3 regions of the Kribbella sp. NPDC056345 genome follow, and region 1 is predicted to be linked to each of the others. Evidence: riboswitches for the same ligand, from Rfam matches in the RefSeq annotation. Region 1 holds a riboswitch; each other region holds the start of a gene.
The links. Region 1 has a riboswitch for ZMP and ZTP ahead of ACFCV3_RS11145 (bifunctional 5,10-methylenetetrahydrofolate dehydrogenase/5,10-methenyltetrahydrofolate cyclohydrolase). Riboswitches for the same ligand answer to the same signal wherever they lie in the genome.
Positions count from the first base shown of each region.

Region 1 (2,192 bases):
AACGTAGACAGCCTAGGCCAGACCGGCCACGGACTGGACAGCCGTCTCGGATTGCGCTGCAGCGGCGTCGACCGTCTGCTCCAGCAGCAGCGCGATGGTCATCGGCCCGACCCCGCCCGGCACCGGAGTGATCAGGCGCGCCACCGCGCTCGCCTCCTCGAAGTGGACGTCGCCCACGTTGCCTTCGTTGTATCCGGCATCGATCACGACCGCGCCCGGCTTCAGCCAGTCGCCGCGGACGAAGTTCGCCTTGCCGACCGCGGCAACCACGATGTCCGCCGTCCGGACGATCTCGGGCAGGCCGACGGTCCGCGAGTGGGTGTAGGTCACGGTCGCATCCGATGCCAGCAGCAACATCCCGGCCGGCTTGCCGAGGATCGGGCTGCGGCCGATCACGACCGCGTGCGCTCCGGCAATCGGTACGTCGTACGCCTCGAGCAGCCGCAGGATCCCACCCGGCGTACAGGACCGGAACCCGGGCTCACCGAACGCCATCGCCGCGAACGCGTGCATGGTCACCCCGTCGACGTCCTTGGCCGGATCGATCGCCTCGAACGCAGCACGCTCGTCGATGTGCCCCGGAACCGGGTGCTGCAGCAGGATCCCGTGCACCTCGGGGTCGTCCGACAGCTTGGTCAGCTCGGCGACCAGCTCGGCGGTGGTGGTCTCGGCCGGCAGTACGACGCTGCGCGAGCCGATCCCGGCCTTCTTGCTGCGGTTCTGCTTCATCCGCACGTACGTCGCGGACGCGGGATCGTCACCGACCAGCACAGTCGCCAGACACGGCTGCACGCCGGTGGATTCGCGCAGCTTCTCGGCGCGGGCGGCGGCGTTCGTCACCATCTCGGCAGCGAGATCGGTCCCGATCATCAGTTCGGCGGTCATGCGCACACTCCTCCGGGCATCGATTCGAGTGCCCAGGCGCGCGACAAGGCCGGAACCTGCCCGGCGGCCGGATCGTCCGGCAGACCGCTCCCCGGTGGTACCCCACCTCAACGCCAGTCGCGGTCCGGGGACGAGTTTACCTGCCGGCAGGCAGAAGCCCTGCTCCCCCGGAGGAGAGCAGGGCTCCTTCACCTCAGCTGATCAGCAGCCGCTGGTCCACACGTGCGAGTCGTAGTCGTTGTCGTCCATGTTGACGTCGATCGTCTCGCCGCGGTCCATGCAGAAGGCGAACCCGCCGTGATTGACGTCGTAGTAGATCGCGACGACGTCCTCACTCGCCGGGGTGCCGTTGTTGAACATCGACTCGGCGTCGTCGTGCATGTTGTTGTCACCCCACCAGCTGTCGTCGCCCTCCCAGCTGGCCAGGGTGCCCTTGTAGTTGTCGTCCGCCCAGGCGCAGAAGTGGCTCCGCGGGCAGTCGCCCAGATCGGTCGTCGCGGCCTGGGCCGAGGTCGTCGGGACCAGGATGCCGAGTACGGCGAGGGTGGTGAAGGCTGCCGTCTTCGCGGCGGTGAGTCTCACCATCATGATTCCTATCTCTGTGAGGGGTGACTATCGCTTCCCCAGGACCGCAACGGCCCGGGGCAGTGCGGACCGCTCCAGGGCGTCGAGATCCTGGAGCTCCCGCCGATGTTCGGCGGTGATCTTGGCGAGGTGTTCGGCCTCGAGTTCGCGCAGCGCCCGGCCCGCGGGGGTGGTCGTGGCGCAGGTCGCCTCGGCGACGGCGGTGTCGCGCCCGGTCCCGCGATCCTTCGCAAGGCCGCGGAGTTGCCCGGGGTTGTCGACGGGATAGCCGCGGTCCCGCATGCAGTCGCTCCACTGCTTCATCGCTGTGCTGAAGCGGGCATCGTCGCGGACATCGGCATAGACGGCGAAGATCAGCTTGTCGGACGTTCGCCGTACGACGAACCAGCGCGGCAGGTCGCCGTAAAGCTCACGCCGGGCCTCCGCGATGCAGCCTCGGTCGCTGGCGGACAGACGCGGACCACTGGGCAGCTCGACGGACAGTTGCTTGCCCTGGCCCAGCAGTGTCCGGGCGTACTGTGCGTGCCGTTCGTCGGACAGTGAGTCCAGGTACGGATCCGGTCGCTTCTGGGCCGGCCGGTCGTAACCGTTGGTCCGGGCCCAGGCGATGTCGTCGATCAGGAACGGGAACCTGCGATCGATGGAAACGGCCGGCAGCGCCTGCTCGTCGTACCGGAAACCGGCCGCCGTCATGCACTTGCTGATGAGACGTTCTTCAGCCT
Region 1 is NZ_JBHJQQ010000003.1:20,536-22,727, forward strand. It holds gene ACFCV3_RS11145 (bifunctional 5,10-methylenetetrahydrofolate dehydrogenase/5,10-methenyltetrahydrofolate cyclohydrolase) at 13-885, opposite strand; ZMP/ZTP riboswitch at 909-1,016, opposite strand; gene ACFCV3_RS11150 (peptidase inhibitor family I36 protein) at 1,087-1,473, opposite strand; gene ACFCV3_RS11155 (hypothetical protein) at 1,498-2,192, opposite strand, start outside.

Region 2 (2,192 bases), on a different contig from region 1:
CGGCCATCGTCTGGCTGAGCGGACCACCGAGCACCATCGGGCAACCGCGGTCGACGGCGTCGGCGTACTCCGGCTGGCACAGCACCATGCCGCCACGCGGGCCGCGCAGCGACTTGTGCGTGGTCGTCGTGGTGACGTGCGCGTGCGGTACCGGATCGAAGTCGCCGGTGAAGACCTTGCCCGCGACCAGGCCGGCGAAGTGTGCCATGTCGACCATCAGGGTCGCGCCGACCTCGTCGGCGATCTCGCGCATCTTGGCGAAGTTCACCTTGCGCGGGTACGCCGAGTAGCCCGCGATCAGGATCAGCGGCTTGAACTCACGCGCCTTCCGGGCGACCTCGTCGTAGTCGAGCAGCCCGGTCTCGGGGTCGGTGCCGTAGGAGTGCTGGTTGAACATCTTGCCGGAGATGTTCGGGCGGAAGCCGTGCGTCAGGTGACCGCCGGCGTCCAGCGACATGCCGAGCATCTTCTGGTCGCCGAGCGCCTTGCGGAGCTTGGTCCAGTCCTCGTCGGACAGGTCGTTGACGTGCTTGGCGCCGACCTCGGCCAGCGCCGGGGACTCGATCCGCTGGGCCAGGATCGCCCAGAAGGCGACCAGGTTGGCGTCGATCCCGGAGTGCGGCTGGACGTAGGCGTGCGGGGCGCCGAACAGTTCACGGGCGTGGTCGGCCGCGGTCTGCTCGACGGTGTCGACGTTCTGGCAGCCGGCGTAGAAGCGGTGCCCGACGGTCCCCTCGGCGTACTTGTCCGAGAGCCAGTTGCCCATCGTGAGCAGGGTGGCGGGGGAGGCGTAGTTCTCGCTCGCGATCAGCTTCAGCGAGGAGCGCTGGTCGGCCAGCTCGGCCTTGATCGCACCCGCGATCGTCGGCTCGACGGAGGCGATCACCTCGAGCGCGTTGCGGTAGGCGGCCGACGCCTTGGCAGCATCGAAGGGTTGAGTCATCGTTGTCTCCTGCGGTTGCAGTGTTCGAGGCACCCAGGCGCACGGTGCCAACGCTTTTCGCTCCCCGGTGGTACTCCACCTCAGCGCGCCAGTCGCGACCCGCTCACCCTATCGTGCGCTCGACGATCTCCCGGAACGGTGTCGTGCGTGGCAGCGTCCCGAACACCCCACCCCAGTCCCCGGCCAGCCGCGACGCCACGAACGCGTCCGCCACCGCCGGTGTCGAGTACCGCACCAGCAGCGACGCCTGCAAGCACAAAGCCATCCGCGCCGCCAACCGCCGCGCCCCCGCCTCGTTAATATCCGCCAACCCCTGCAGTACGTCGTTCACGGCCGCATCCAACCGCTGGTCCGCACCCTGTGCCGCACCAACCTCCAGCAGCCAGGCCTCCAGCGACTCCGGCCGCCTCAGCGCGCGCAACACATCCAGCGCATTCACATTCCCCGACCCTTCCCAGATCGAGTTCAAAGGCGACTCCCTGAAGAGCAGCGGCAACCCCGACTCCTCCACAAACCCGTTCCCACCCAAACACTCCAGCGCCTCCGCCACCATGAACGAAGTCCGCTTACAAACCCAAAACTTGGCCAGGGGTAGAGCAATCCGCCTGAACGCCGCCTCCCGTTCGGGGCTGATGGGTCCGGCTGCGCCGGCCTGCTGGGAGGGATGGGAGCCGAGGCCAGCACCATCGCCCAGGGCGTGCGCCGCGCGCCGCTCCGCTTCCGAGCGGGCTATTTCGCGATCCGCTCCTTCCCCCTCACCGCGTGCAGTCGACGCATCTGCGGCCGCCGCCAAGCGCATGGCTAGGGCGGTGGCTGCTTCGCTTTCTATGGCTAGGTCGGCGAGGACGTTGAGCATGGCGGGTTTGTCGGAGAGCAAACCTCCGAAGGCGGAGCGGTGGTGGGTGTGCCAGGTGGCTTCTAGCAGGGCTCGTCTTTGGAGGGCGGCTGAGCCCAGGACGCAGTCGAGGCGGGTGGCGGCGACCATTTCGATGATGGTGCGGACGCCGGCGCCCTCGTCGCCCAGGCGGTAGCCGACGGTGCTGTGGAACTCGACCTCGCTGGAGGCGTTCGAGCGGTTGCCGAGTTTGTCCTTCAGGCGCTGGAGCGCGAACGTGTTCCGGTTGCCGTCAGCAAGCACCCGTGGGACCACGAAACAGGTCAGCCCGTCCGGCGCCTGGGCGAGCACGAGGAACACGTCGACCTGGGGTGCCGAGCAGAACCACTTGTGCCCGTCGAGCAGATACTCCTC
Region 2 is NZ_JBHJQQ010000031.1:8,800-10,991, forward strand. It holds gene ACFCV3_RS42400 (glycine hydroxymethyltransferase) at 1-943, opposite strand, end outside; ZMP/ZTP riboswitch at 968-1,049, opposite strand; gene ACFCV3_RS42405 (acyl-CoA dehydrogenase family protein) at 1,047-2,192, opposite strand, start outside.
Region 2: another riboswitch for ZMP and ZTP. It lies ahead of ACFCV3_RS42400 (glycine hydroxymethyltransferase); the one in region 1 lies ahead of ACFCV3_RS11145 (bifunctional 5,10-methylenetetrahydrofolate dehydrogenase/5,10-methenyltetrahydrofolate cyclohydrolase).

Region 3 (2,192 bases), on a different contig from region 1:
CAGCCATATGTACGGCGCCTTCGCCGAGCTGGGCCCGCTGGAGCACCACGCCCTCGACACCACCGACCAGTCAGCGGCTGCTACAGCGGAGGTTGTCCGTCGCGGGGTCGCTGCCGGCATCTACCGGCTGCACTGATAGCGGTCAGTGGCGGAAGAGGCGGACGTTGGTGGGGGACCAGGTGATGCCGTGGGTGGTGCAGGCGGCGGCTACTTGGTCGGAGCGGATGGAGCCGGCGGGTTCGGCGATGTGGGTGACGCCGAAACGGGCTGCCTCTTCGACATTGTCGGGGAAGGGGAGAGCGCCGTCGGAGACCATGGATACCCCGGTCAGACGCGTGGTGGAGCGGCGGGACCACCACCCGGCGGCCTTCTGACCAGCCAGGCGGGTGCAGTCGACGCGGGACTGCTGGCCGGCGCCGATGCCGATGGCCATGCCGTCCTTCAGGAGGGCGACGGTGTTGGACTGGGTGTAGCGGACGACGATGAGGCCGAGCAGGAGATCGCGGGCCGCGGAGTCCGGCAGGTCAGGGGACAACAGGTCGCGGGTCAACGGCAGGGAGTCGCGTTCCTGGGTCAACCGGAGACCGTACAGCTCACGCACCTCCTCACGCGGAGGCTCGAACACCGGATCCGCCTCCAGCACCAAGTACGTGCCGCGCTTCTTCGCCGCCAGCACCTCGACCACACCAGGCGCGTAGCCCGGCGCGATGATCCCGTCGCTCACGACGCCCTTCAACACAGCGGCCAGCTCAGCGTCCACGGGATGCGAGACCGCCACGAAATCGCCGTACGACGACTTGGGGTCGGCGTCCCGGGCGCGCCGGTACGCGTCAGCGACCGACGTACCGAGGGCTGCGCCGGCCGGGGAGACATGCTTGTACGACGCCGCTGCAGGCGCCCCGAAAACAAGAGCGACCTCCCGGACCAGCTGCCAGCCGGTGAGGGCGTCGAGCACGTTGACATACGACGGACTGCCCGCCACCACGGTGAAGGGTGCGGCCGAGCCGACGGCTGTCATCGAAGCGGCCTGGTGTGGATTCATCCCATAACGCATGAGCACCTCCGGAAGGAGGCGCCCAGGCGGACGACGCCACGTAGCTGTCCGCTCCCCGGTGGTGACCCACCCTCGCCAGTCGCGGTAGGGCACAGGCTATTGCAGGAAGGTGCAATTCCGAACCAGAGAGGTCGGAGGAGTCTTACCATCCGCGAATGGGGTTCTTCTCGCGAAAGGGGGCGTCAGGGGTCGATGTGTCCGGGCTGAGGCTGGATCAGGCCTGGCTGGACGACGACCTCGACGCGGCGTACGCGGCGGTCCGGCAGGGAGATCTGTCGACCGGGCTGGCCCTGCTCAAGGTGACCCCGGCGAATACGAACCTGCGGTCGATCCGGGCCACCGGTCTGGCGAAGGCGGCGGTCGGGCGGAGCGAACAGCTGGAGCTGCGGCTGGAGGCATACCCGAAGGATCCGGATCTGCTGCTCTGGTTCGGGCAGACACTGGTGTTCGAGGCGTGGGCGGTGCGGACCGGGCAGCGGGCGAAGGACGTGTCGGCGCAGCGGTTCGCGACGTTCCACGACATTCTGCGTACGGCGGCCGCGGTGCTGCAGGACGCGATCGTGGCGGCCGCGGATGACGCGGTGCCGTGGGAGGTGCTGCAATGGGCGGCCCTCGGATTGCAGGCGGAGCTGGAGGACAAGGCCGAGATCTTCCATGCCGCGCTGATCCGGCACCCGGGCAGCTACGCGGCGCACACCGGCCGGGTCCAGGTGCTGGCGAAGAAGTGGTCCGGTCTGGAGCTGGCCGAGCTGATCGACTTCGGTGATGCGGTGGTGGCACGGGCGCGGCCGGGCAGTGTGCTGTGCAGTATCGCGGCCCATGTCTTCAACGAGGTCTGGCTCGAGGTCGCCTCCGACAAGGGCCCGCCGCGCGTGCAGCGCATGAAGCGGTACGCGCGCGAGGTCAGCGGCCGCCGCTCCGAGCTAGTCGCGGCCCGGGACAAGTGGTGGAACGACGCCCGTACGCCGGACCCCGCGGACGTCTCGGCCAACGGTGCGATGGCCTTCGCGCTCAAGTGGACCAGCGCGAAATCCGAAGCGATGGAACACGCCTGCTGCACCGAGGGCCGGATCGAGAGCGTCCCGTGGGGCTACGTCGGCGGTGTCACCGGCTTCGCCGAAGCTCTCTCGAAGCGGAT
Region 3 is NZ_JBHJQQ010000009.1:154,669-156,860, forward strand. It holds gene ACFCV3_RS29715 (AAA family ATPase) at 1-136, shown strand, start outside; gene ACFCV3_RS29720 (5-aminoimidazole-4-carboxamide ribonucleotide transformylase) at 143-1,054, opposite strand; ZMP/ZTP riboswitch at 1,068-1,147, opposite strand; gene ACFCV3_RS29725 (hypothetical protein) at 1,210-2,192, shown strand, end outside.
Region 3: another riboswitch for ZMP and ZTP. It lies ahead of ACFCV3_RS29720 (5-aminoimidazole-4-carboxamide ribonucleotide transformylase); the one in region 1 lies ahead of ACFCV3_RS11145 (bifunctional 5,10-methylenetetrahydrofolate dehydrogenase/5,10-methenyltetrahydrofolate cyclohydrolase).